One region of the Aminobacter sp. J44 genome, then DNA from elsewhere that is predicted to be linked to it. Evidence: predicted binding sites of a transcription regulator. Region 1 holds the regulator's gene; the other holds the start of a gene.
The links. The regulator LexA, encoded in region 1, represses DNA repair genes until DNA is damaged. The targets are predictions, from matches to a motif close to TGTTCNNNNTGTGTTCNG.
Positions count from the first base shown of each region.

Region 2: L610_RS06405 (PA0069 family radical SAM protein) is a predicted target of LexA. The motif match lies at 2,937-2,954, and genes of this name have one in related genera.

Region 1 covers NZ_VLJG01000023.1:125,822-131,368, forward strand. The annotation lists gene L610_RS10895 (AI-2E family transporter) at 1-848, opposite strand, end outside; gene L610_RS10900 (SMP-30/gluconolactonase/LRE family protein) at 1,027-1,887, opposite strand; gene lexA (transcriptional repressor LexA) at 2,040-2,753, shown strand; gene L610_RS10910 (ComEC/Rec2 family competence protein) at 2,747-4,966, opposite strand; gene gltX (glutamate--tRNA ligase) at 5,223-5,547, shown strand, end outside.
Region 2 covers NZ_VLJG01000012.1:73,988-79,534, forward strand. The annotation lists gene L610_RS06380 (S49 family peptidase) at 1-679, shown strand, start outside; gene L610_RS06385 (hypothetical protein) at 756-941, shown strand; gene L610_RS06390 (4-(cytidine 5'-diphospho)-2-C-methyl-D-erythritol kinase) at 954-1,820, shown strand; gene moaB (molybdenum cofactor biosynthesis protein B) at 1,832-2,389, shown strand; gene L610_RS06400 (glycosyltransferase) at 2,386-2,886, opposite strand; gene L610_RS06405 (PA0069 family radical SAM protein) at 3,030-4,184, shown strand; gene L610_RS06410 (ribonuclease HII) at 4,323-5,000, shown strand; gene L610_RS06415 (F0F1 ATP synthase subunit B) at 5,181-5,547, opposite strand, start outside.

The DNA of each region.
Region 1 (5,547 bases):
AGCGTGAAGCTGAGCGGCGCACCGCCGGGGATGAGGGCCATGACGCCGGTGATGACGCCAAGGGTAACCGGCGAGGGCACGCCCGCGATCCAGTAGGCCGTGCCGAGAACGATGCCCTCGCCGATCGCGATCAGCGTCATGCCCATGACGGTCGAGCTGATCGTCGCCGGGACCACGCGCGAAATGCGCTCCCAGCGCATCGGCAGGATCCGCTCGCCCAGCGTGTCCACCTGCTTCACGAAGTTCTCCCCGTCCTTGTAGACGAAGAACAGCGCGATCAGCATGAAGAGCAGCGTTAGCAGGAGGTCGAAGAGACCGGTGCCGGCAGCAAGCACGGCGCGGTAGATCGAGCCGATATTCGCGCCGCTGACGATCTGCACCAGTTCGCCCAGCGCGCCCGGATGGCCGATGTAGCGCTGCCACTGCTCGTCGAGCCACGGCCCGATGCCGCCCGGCAGGGTGATCATCCATTCAGGCGGCGGTGAGCCGGTGCGGTTTGCCTCCACCGCCCAGGTGAACCAGACGCCGACTTCCTTGATCGTGTAACTGATGGCGAGCACCACCGGCACGACGAGGAAGGTAAGGATCAGCGCAATTGCGATCGAAGCCGCTAGTGGGCGATTGTTGCCGCAACGGCGCAGCAGGTCGCTGTAGACCGGCCAGCTGGCGAAACCGATCACCAGGGCCGCCAGGACTGGTACCAGAAAGCCATGGAAGAAGTAGATGCCGGCTGCAAACACCAGCACCAGCAGCCACCGCGCCGCCGAAAGAGGCGGTACCAGCGCGATCCGCGTCGGAGTGGCGGAGCCGAGCCAACGCGGTTCCTGCGGTTCGAGTGTCTTTTTCATCGCTTTCCGTCGCCTGATCAGATGGAGGCCAATCTGCAGCGGACGCCCATCAATCTGATGTGTCGCATCCGCGTTCCGACCGGGTCAAGACTCGGCCACCAATGAATGCCCCATACCACCGCATTTTGAGCGGTTTCATGGCACCATCAATGACAAAGGCTCCGGTCTCCAGTTTCCGCTAAAGGATCACCCTTGGATCAGGCTGTCCCCTAAGCCCGGTTTCGACCGCAAAGACGGCGCCAGCGAGCGGCTGGCTCGCAAGCGCTTCTGCAGATAAACCTTCCTGCGCAGTGGTCACGAAAAGCGTGGACCAGTTCGGGCCACCGAAGGCCGGACACGTGATCTGGCTCACCGGAAGCTCGATCCTGAGATCCTCGAGTCCGTTCGGCGCATAGCGCGCGACGGAGGATTTCGCCCAACACGCCACCCAGAGGAAGCCATCCGCATCGAAGATGGCTCCATCTGGACTTGTCGCGACCTGCCGCAGGTCGAGGAAAATCGTCCGGTCGCCCGTCGGCCAGCCGTCCCGGTCCAGTGCCTGGCGCCAGATGATGCGCTCCCGGCTATCAGCAAAACAGGCGAACTTGCCATCCGGCGAAAAGCAGGTGGCGTTGGGAATATCAATACCCGTGTAGAGGGCTCGCAGTTCGCCCCGATAGTAGCGGTAGATGGTGCCTAAGCCCGGTTCCGCCCTGCGTCCCATCGTACCGATCCAGAAGCCCCCTTTCGGGTCTGCCCGACCGTCATTGGTGCGCAGATCTGGCCGATCCGGCTCGATCCGGCAGATCGTCTCCCGCGAGCCGCTTTCGATATTAAAGCGCATCAGGCCGCCAGCCCCCGCTACAAGCAGGTTGTCGTGGTCGATCCAGCCGAGGGCGGAGACCGGCACATCGAAAGTCCACTCGAAGACCTTCTCCTCCTTCCGCGACCGCAGCTTCTGGCCGACGATGTCGACCCAGAAAAGCTGCTCCCTGTCCGGATGCCACAGCGGCCCCTCGCCAAGCGCACAAAGCCGATCATCAAAGACTCTTGGTTCCACCAGCCCCTCCCCTGGAACTTCAATCGAAGCACCTTGTGCCACAACTCGTCGTCTCGTGCAGCAGGGCGCGCGCCTATTAATGATTGCGGAACACAAATGGAACATATAGTGTTTTGTTCAGGGTTTGTTTTTCTGATTCCAAGGGGCGCCCGATGCTTACGCGCAAGCAACACGAACTGCTTCTCTTCATCCATGAGCGGTTGAAGGAGACGGGCATTCCTCCTTCATTCGATGAAATGAAGGAGGCGCTGGACCTTGCGTCCAAGTCGGGCATTCACCGCCTGATCACCGCCCTTGAGGAACGCGGCTTTATCCGCCGCCTACCTAACCGGGCGCGCGCCCTCGAGGTTCTGCGCCTTCCCGACTCGATCGCGCCGGGCCTCAACTCAGCGAAAAAATTCTCGCCGAGCGTGATCCAGGGCAGCTTGGGCAAGGCGCCGGAGCCTGCGCGCGTGCAGGTTCCGAGCAATGACGATGCCGCATCCGGCATCGCCATTCCGGTGATGGGTCGCATTGCAGCGGGCGTTCCGATCAGCGCGATTCAGCTGCAGACCCATTCGATTGCCGTGCCACCGGACATGCTGCGCGGCGGCGAGCACTATGCGCTCGAAGTCAAGGGCGACTCGATGATCGAGGCCGGCATCTTCGATGGCGACACGGTGATCATCCGAAACACCTCATCGGCAACCCCAGGCGACATCGTCGTCGCCCTCGTCGATGACGAGGAAGCAACGCTCAAGCGTTTCCGCCGGAAGGGCGACTCGATTGCGCTGGAAGCTGCGAACCCGGCCTATGAGACCCGCATTTTTGGGCCGGACCGAGTGAAGGTCCAGGGCAGGCTGGTCGGCCTCATCCGTCGCTACTGAACCGTTTCCTTAGTTTCACTGTTCGCGCCGGCCGCACCTTGTGTGGCCGTCGTTCGTTCAGGCAATCCGCGCGCAGCCCGCGAGAAGCGGCGATGATCATGCCACGGCCGGTATGGCATGCTGATGGCGTGCCGGATTTGCGCCCGACCTTGCGCGTCAAATCGAACTTCGGCTGCACCGTATAACGCCAGATCGCGCGTGGTGAGCGTCAACGTGCCTGAGCCCGCGCAGGGATCGCTCGATGTAGCATCGGCGAGCACGAGCAGCGCCGCCAGCCCGCACGCATCACGTGCCGCGTCCTCATCTGCCGTGTAGACAATCGTGTTTCCGTTTTCATGGCGGGCGGTGCAGGTCTTTCCTGAACAGATGAAGCCGTGTTCGAGCGAGTTGTCTTCGGCTTGCGGCCGCACTACCGTGGTTGCCCGCATCGCGCGCTGCCAATTTTCAAGCGCAAAGCCGCGCGGTCGCGACTGGTTGACGGCAACAGCCCCGTCCGACAGGCGCATCGCAACGAGCCTGCCGTCCTCGGCGATCAGGACGTCCGGTCGGGCGTCAACAAGAACAAGTACTGTCAGGCCTGCGGCGATCGGCGCTGCTGCCAGCCAGCGCAGGGACGTCTGCGACATCGTCAGGATTGCGAGGCCAGCGGCCAACAAGAGGACAGAAGCGCCGGGAATTGCACCGGTAGAGTCGTAGAACGAACGCTCCGCGAGCCACTGCGCGACCGTGATAACCGCCGCGATCCCCTCGCCCATCGCAAGCAGCGGGAGGGCGTCAAGCCCGAGCGGCATCAGGATCGACGCGGCAACCGCCATCGGCATCACCACCACCGACACGATCGGCATCGCCGCAAGATTGGCGAACAGGCCGAGTGGCGAAACTTGCTGAAAATGCCACGCGCTAAAAAGGGCCGTCGCACCCCCGGCGATGATCGATGTCGCGGCGAGGGCGATGGCAGCGGCGAAGGAGTACCGTACAATTCGTCCCGGAAAGGACGGCGTACTGCGCCGGCGTCGCGGCTCCTGTCCAGCGCGGTAGCTAGTCCAGGCAGCGTAAGACGCGACGAGTGCGGCGGTTGCTGCGAAAGACATCTGGAAGGAAGGTCCTGCCACCTCATGCGGCGAGATCAGCAAGATGATGATCGCCGAGATGGCGAGATTGCGCATGGTGAGCGCCGCGCGGTCGAACACGATCGCCAGCAGCATGACCGCAAGCATGATGAAGCTGCGCTGCGCCGCGACATCCGCCCCGGAGATGAGCAGGTAGAAGGCGGCGGCTAGCAGAGCGATCACCGCCGCATATTTCTTCACCGGCCGCCGCATCGCGAAATTGGGAGCGAGCGCGAAGACGCTGCGCAGTGCGACCATCAGCGTGCCGCCGACAAGGGCCATGTGCAGGCCGGAGATTGAAATGACGTGGTAGAGGCCAGTGATGCGCAGCGCCTCGTTGATCTGCTCCGGAATGCCGGCGCGGATGCCGGTGATCAGAGCGGCTGCAATGGCTCCTTCCGGACCGCCAATCGTCTCGGTGATCCGCGCGGCCATCTTCTGGCGTAGGGTTTGGACCCACGCCATTCCGCGCATCCAGAGGGCCGGCTCGGGCCTCTCGCCCTCCACAATCTCGGGAGCGCCCATGAAGAAGCCGATTGCACCGATGCCCGAAAAGTAACTCTGAAACGAGAAGTCATAGCTGTACGGCCGTACCGGACCCGAGGGCGAGATAAGCCTGACGACGCTTTCGATGACCTCTCCTATTCCGGCATTTTCCGGCATCGAACTCGCAGTGACACGTACGATGTCCGGCGCATAGCGCAGCACGGGCCGCCGGGTGTCGAGGACCCGAAGCGTCAGTCTCACCCGCCCGGAAGCCTGTTGCTCGATCAACTCCACGCGGCCGGTCAGCCTTGTGGTTACCTCCGAGCCGAGGATGCGCGTGCCTGCTGTAAGCGTTTCAATCTTGGCGCTCACAGCACCGCTGGCAACGAGCAGCCCTGACATGGCCAGCAGACGCCAGGCGAAGTGTGTGCGCAGCCACCAACAGAGACTCAGGAGGCCGAAGACGAGCGCAGTGAGCGGAAGAAGGGTGGGCTCGTGCGGCAGGGCGAAATAGGTGAGCGCCCCGGCACCAATAAAGACCGGAATACAAAGAAACGGCGTCCCGCGATCAATTTCAGCTTCAAACGCCGCGCGCGCTTCTTGTGATATCCGTCCAATCGCGGGCCTTTCCGAGGCGCGTGCGCCAGCTTATCCGGCCTCTTCTGCCGAAAATTTGGCTCCGGGCACCATCGGTTCGCGCGAGATCGGTCCCGCCGAAGAACAGGCGGCGCTCGTCAATTTCCGCATGCTCCTCCCCGCCCATGCCGCGTTTCCCAGCCCCGTAGGCGCTTGCACGATGAGGTCGCTATGCTACATGAGCGCCAGACAAATACCATCGGCCGTTCAACGGCCAGTTTTCTCATGGATGGATCCCGTGTCCGACAAGGTTGTCACCCGCTTCGCGCCCTCACCTACCGGCTTCCTGCACATTGGTGGTGCGCGCACCGCGCTCTTCAACTGGCTTTATGCCAACCACACCGGCGGCATCATGCTGCTGCGCATCGAGGATACCGACCGTGAGCGCTCGACCGAGGCGGCAACCCGGGCGATCCTCGACGGTCTGAAGTGGCTCGGGCTCGAGTGGGAAGGCGAGCCGATCTCGCAGTATCAGCGCGCCGACCGTCACCGCGAGGTGGCCGAGGAACTCGTCCGCATGGGCAAGGCGTATTACTGTTATGCGACCCCGCAGGAGCTCGAGG
Region 2 (5,547 bases), on a different contig from region 1:
GGTGGCGATCTCGCTCAACTCGCCCGGCGGCTCGCCGGTGCAGTCGCGGCTGATCTTCAAGCGCATCCGCGACCTCGCCGAGGAGAAGAACAAGCGCGTGCTGGTGTTCGTCGAAGACGTCGCTGCGTCGGGCGGCTACATGATCGCGCTCGCGGGCGACGAGATCATCGCCGATCCGTCCTCCATCGTCGGCTCGATTGGCGTCGTATCCGCGGGCTTCGGCTTCCAGGAACTCTTGAAGAAGATCGGCGTCGAGCGCCGCGTCCACACGGCTGGTCAGAACAAGGCGATCCTCGACCCGTTCCAGCCGGAAAAGCCCGAGGACATCGAGCGGCTGAAGCAGCTGCAGCTCGAAATCCACGAGACCTTCATCGACATGGTGAAGGAACGGCGGGGCGCGAAGCTCGCCGACCACCCGGATCTTTTCACCGGCATGTTCTGGACGGCGAAGAAGGGGCTCGAGCTCGGCCTGATCGACGGGCTCGGCGACATGCGCTCCTTCATCAAGCAGCGCTACGGCGACAAGGCCAAGCTGCAACTGATTTCTCCGGCGCGCAGCCTGTTTGGCCGCAAGCTTGGCGTATTTGGCAGCGAGGCTCCCGAAATCGCCGCCGCAGCGGCACATGGACTGGCTGACGCAGCCGAGGAACGTGCGATGTGGTCCCGCTACGGCCTTTGATGACCAGCGGGAAACACGCTACACTTCCGGTCGCAGACAACGGCAACGACAACCGATCGCAGGAAGGACACGGACAATGCCCCAGCTCGTATTCTTTGCCGTCGTCGGCATCGTGGCTTATGTCGGCTACCGCGCATTCGTGCGCGAGGCCGAGCGTGTCACTGCCCGCGCCCGCCGCGCCGAGGCCGAAATGCGCACCGGCTCGCACGGAACGCTGGTGAAGGACCCGGTGACCGGCGACTATCATCTGAGCAAGGACTGACGCATTCCCATCATGGCCGACGCGATTGCCGAACACGCCCCGGCCAAGGTCAACCTTGCGCTGCACATCACCGGCCAGCGCGCCGACGGGTACCACCTTCTCGACTCGCTCGTCGTGTTCACCGAGGCGGGTGACCGCATCACGGTGGAACCAGCTGATACCGACACCTTCACCATCAGTGCGCCATTCGGCGCAGGGCTGGACACCGGCCCAGACAACCTCGTCATCCGGGCGCGCGACCGCATGCGAGAGCTGACGGCCATCGCCGTCCCCCCTACCCCCGTCGCGATCCATCTCGAAAAGAACCTGCCGGTCGCCTCCGGCATCGGCGGCGGATCGAGCGATGCCGCAGCGACACTGCGGGCGCTGTGCCGCTTGTGGGGGATTTTGCCCGATTCGGAAGATCTCGACGCGATTGGGCTGAAGCTCGGCGCCGACGTGCCGATGTGCGTCAGAGCGCATACGCTGGTGGCTCGCGGCATCGGCGAGGAGATCGAGCCGGCACGCCTCCCCTCGCTGGCCATGGTGCTGGTCAACCCCGGCGTAGCGATTTCCACCCCCGCTGCTTTTCGCGCGCTTCAGCGCAAGGACAACCCGCCACTTCCGCCCGTGCCCGATGACGCCAGTTTTGAGGAAATCGTAGAATGGCTGGCGGGCTGGACCCGCAACGATCTCGAACCACCAGCCCGCAGCCTTGCTCCGGAAGTCGGCGAAACGCTTGATGCGCTGCGCGATGCAGGCGCGGCGCTCGCCCGCATGTCGGGCTCCGGCGCGACTTGCTTCGGCCTGTTCCCGAGCCAGGCGGAGGCGGAAGCAGCAGCCGCAAGGCTCGCGGCCGCTCATCCTGCATGGTACGTCAGGGCAACGCGCACGATCTAGGAGGCCAGGCCGTGGCACGCATCGACGAGAGCCGTCCGTTCATCCCCGTCGGCATTGCCGTCCTCACCGTCTCCGATACCCGCTCACTGGAGGAAGACAAGTCGGGTGCCACGCTTGCCGCCCGGATCGAGGAAGCCGGTCACAAGCTAGTTGCGCGCGACATCGTCACCGACGACATCGAGGCGATCCGCGAAAAGGTCGTCGCCTGGTCTAAGGACTCCGCCATCGACGTCGTCATCACCACCGGCGGCACTGGCTTCACCGGCCGCGACGTAACGCCGGAAGCGCTGGAGCCGATCTTCGAGAAGACAATGGATGGCTTTTCCGCCATCTTCCACCGCGTCTCCTACGAGAAGATCGGCACCTCGACGATTCAGTCGCGCGCGACCGGCGGCGTGCTCAACGCCACCTTCGTCTTCGTGCTGCCGGGGTCGCCCGGCGCCTGCCGCGATGCCTGGGACCACATCCTTTCGGCCCAGCTCGACTACCGGCACATGCCCTGCAATTTCGTGGAGATCATGCCGCGGCTCGATGAGCACCTGAAGCGCGGCGGCGGCAAGAGCGCCTAGACCACGGCCGGAACGATTTCGGCCGCGAGGATCCTCGAACGCGCCGCGCGCGCAATTGCCTGCGCCGATACATCGTCCGCCATTGCCAGCACGTCGCGGCGGGCAATTACCAGCCCTTCTTCCAGAGGCCGCCGGCGCTTGAGCAGCCGATCCAGCAATCCGCGTCGCGCATGACGCGAGCGGGTGAAACGCCCGGCGCCGCGCCCCGCCTCGACATGGGCTATCGCTGCCTCGATCCAGCCGTCCACCAACTTGGCGCCCGGCTCGACCAGAAGCAGCCATTCGCTCTTGGCGCGGCGGGCACCCGCCGCCACATCCGCACCTTCCAGGAAGCTGCAGCCGACATGCTCGGCAACCAGCTTCGTCTGGTCCGTCGATCCCCGATCGCAGACGATCACCTCGCGCACGACTCCCTCAACCGCAGCCGGCACCAGTGAGGTGAGCGTGCGCGCCAGAGCTTCCTCGTCGTTGTGCGTTTCGATCAACACGGACAGCATAGCTGCCCCAATACGCCAAACGCAGCGTCCGCACCAGACGGCGCGAACAAAGTTCTTGATTTGTTCTCCTCCGGAACATACGTTCGAACCATAGGAATGAATTCAGCGACGACGAGTCGTTTGCACGACACCGGGAGCGACGCATGGAACCGATCCGTCAGGCAGATGCAGCAGCCTTCGCACAGGGCGGCGCCGCGGCAGCCAACGCCGTGATTGACGAAAGCGGCCTGCGCATCGGCTTCGACCGCAGGCGCGGCCGCGCCGCCGGCGTCAATCCGACCGGCCGCTACGAGGCGCTGACCCGCCACGTCTTCGACGACGGCTGGAACACGCTCGAAGAGCTGCCGCCGTTCAAGACGACGGTGCAGGTGGAGCGTCCGCGCACCATCATCACCCGCAACGACTCGCCGGACATCTCCTTCGACCGCTCGATCAACCCCTATCGTGGCTGCGAGCATGGCTGCGTCTACTGCTTCGCGCGGCCGACCCATGCCTATATGGGCCTGTCGGCGGGTCTCCATTTCGAATCCAAGCTGTTCGCCAAGCCGGACGCGGCACGGCTGCTGGAGCGCGAGTTGTCGAAGCCGGGCTATGAGCCGAAGACCATCGCCATCGGCACCAACACTGACCCCTACCAGCCGATCGAGCGGCAGTGGCGCATCATGCGCGAGGTGCTGGAGGTGCTCGAGGCGCACAACCACCCGGTCGGCATCGTCACCAAGTCGGCGCTGGTCACGCGCGACATCGACATCCTCTCGCGCATGGCCGAGAAGGGTCTCGCCAAGGTCGCGCTGTCCATCACCTCGCTCGACCGCAAGCTCGCCCGGGTGATGGAGCCGCGCGCCTCGACGCCTCCGAAACGGCTGGAAGCGGTTCGCGCCCTGCGCGAGGCAGGCATCCCTACCTCGGTGATGATCGGCCCCGTGATCCCGGCCCTCAACGACCAGGAGATCGAGCGCATTCTCGAATCCGCGCATCAGGCTGGCGCGCGCGAGGCGGGCTACATCATCCTGCGCCTGCCGCTGGAGGTCGCGCCGGTCTTCAAGGACTGGCTGCTGCGCAACTATCCGGACCGCTACCGGCACGTGATGTCGCTGGTGCGCTCCATGCGCGACGGCAAGGATTACGACGCTGAGTGGGGCAAGCGCATGAAAGGCTCCGGCCCCTATGCGTGGCAGATCGGCCGCCGCTTCGAGATCGCCGCCAAGCGCCTCGGGCTCAACGCGGAGCGCCTAAGGCTTCGCACTGACCTCTTCAAGGCTCCGGGCGGCCCCGGCGAGCAGCTGACGCTGTTCTGATCCGCGGCCAGCCGCCTTTTCCAGTTCCGCTGGGGACCGCCGCACTGTCCTCGCACCAGCGGAAATCCTTCCGACCCTGCCCCTGGGCCACGGAAGGGCTTGCGGAGAATCGGAGCGGATGCCAGACATTCCCGCACAATGTCTCGTCTCGCTTCCGATTCTCCGACACTTTTCGACCTGCCCGTCAGGCCGGATTTTTCGTTGGAGATTTCTGCCCTCCGCGAAGGTTTTTGGCCGGTCGCCGGCACGGATGAAGCCGGACGCGGGCCGCTTGCCGGCCCGGTCGTCGCCGCGGCGGTCATTCTCGACCCCGACAACATCCCCGACGGTCTCGACGATTCGAAGCGTATGGATTCGGCCGAACGTGAAGCGGTCTTCGCCGAAATTCTGGCGCGCGCCGTGTCGGTCTCCTTCACGTCGATCTGCGCCCATTCGATCGACTGCGGCGACATCCGCAAGGCGAGCCTTGAGGCGATGCGCCGCTCGGTGGCAACGCTCTGCACGCAGCCGAAGATGGTTCTCGCCGACGGCCGCGACGTGCCGCCCGGCCTACCCTGCATGGGCCGCGCGGTCGTAAAGGGCGACCAGCGCTCGCAGTCGATTGCAGCCGCTTCGATTGTCGCCAAAGTCATGCGCGACCGCATCATGTGTCGCGTCGGCCAGCACGACCCGCGCTACGGCTTCGAGATCCACATGGGCTATGCGACCGCCCGCCACCGTACGGCGATCACCACCGCCGGACCGCTGCCGCGCTTGCACCGCCTTTCCTTTGCGCCATTCCGGCTGCAGCAGGAACTCGAGCTCACCGGCAGCTGACGCCGCGCTTTTTTCGCCTGTTCAATCGAGGATTTTCCTGGGGGCTTTCGCGTGCCCGGCGTTGCGTGCCTGAATTTACGGCGCAGCTTCGTCCCCGTTGCCTCCCCCTAATCAGCTCCAACCGCACAAAAGAAAAAGGCCGCCCGAAGGCGGCCTCGTTCATGTTCGGTTTGAAACCCGTCAGTTCAGCCGTGCCTTGACGTCTGCCAGGGCAGCCTGGAAGAGCGCAGCGTCCGTCTTGGTGTCGACGGATTCAGCGAGAAGCTTACCAGCCGCAGCAACCGCAATCTCAACTGCGCTGGTGCGAACTTCGGCAACCGCGTCGCGCTCGGCCTGAGCGATCTTCTGCTCGGCAAGTGCGGTACGGCGCGTGACGTACTCCTCGGTGCGGGCCTTGGCCTCGGCGACGAGGGTCTCGGCCTCATGCTTCGCAGCAGCGACAATGTCGGCCGCTTCCTGCTCGGCTTCCTTGCGCTTCTGCTGGTATTCGGCCAGCAGCTTCTTGGCTTCCTCGCGGAGCTTGCGCGCCTCCTCCAGCTCGTTGCGG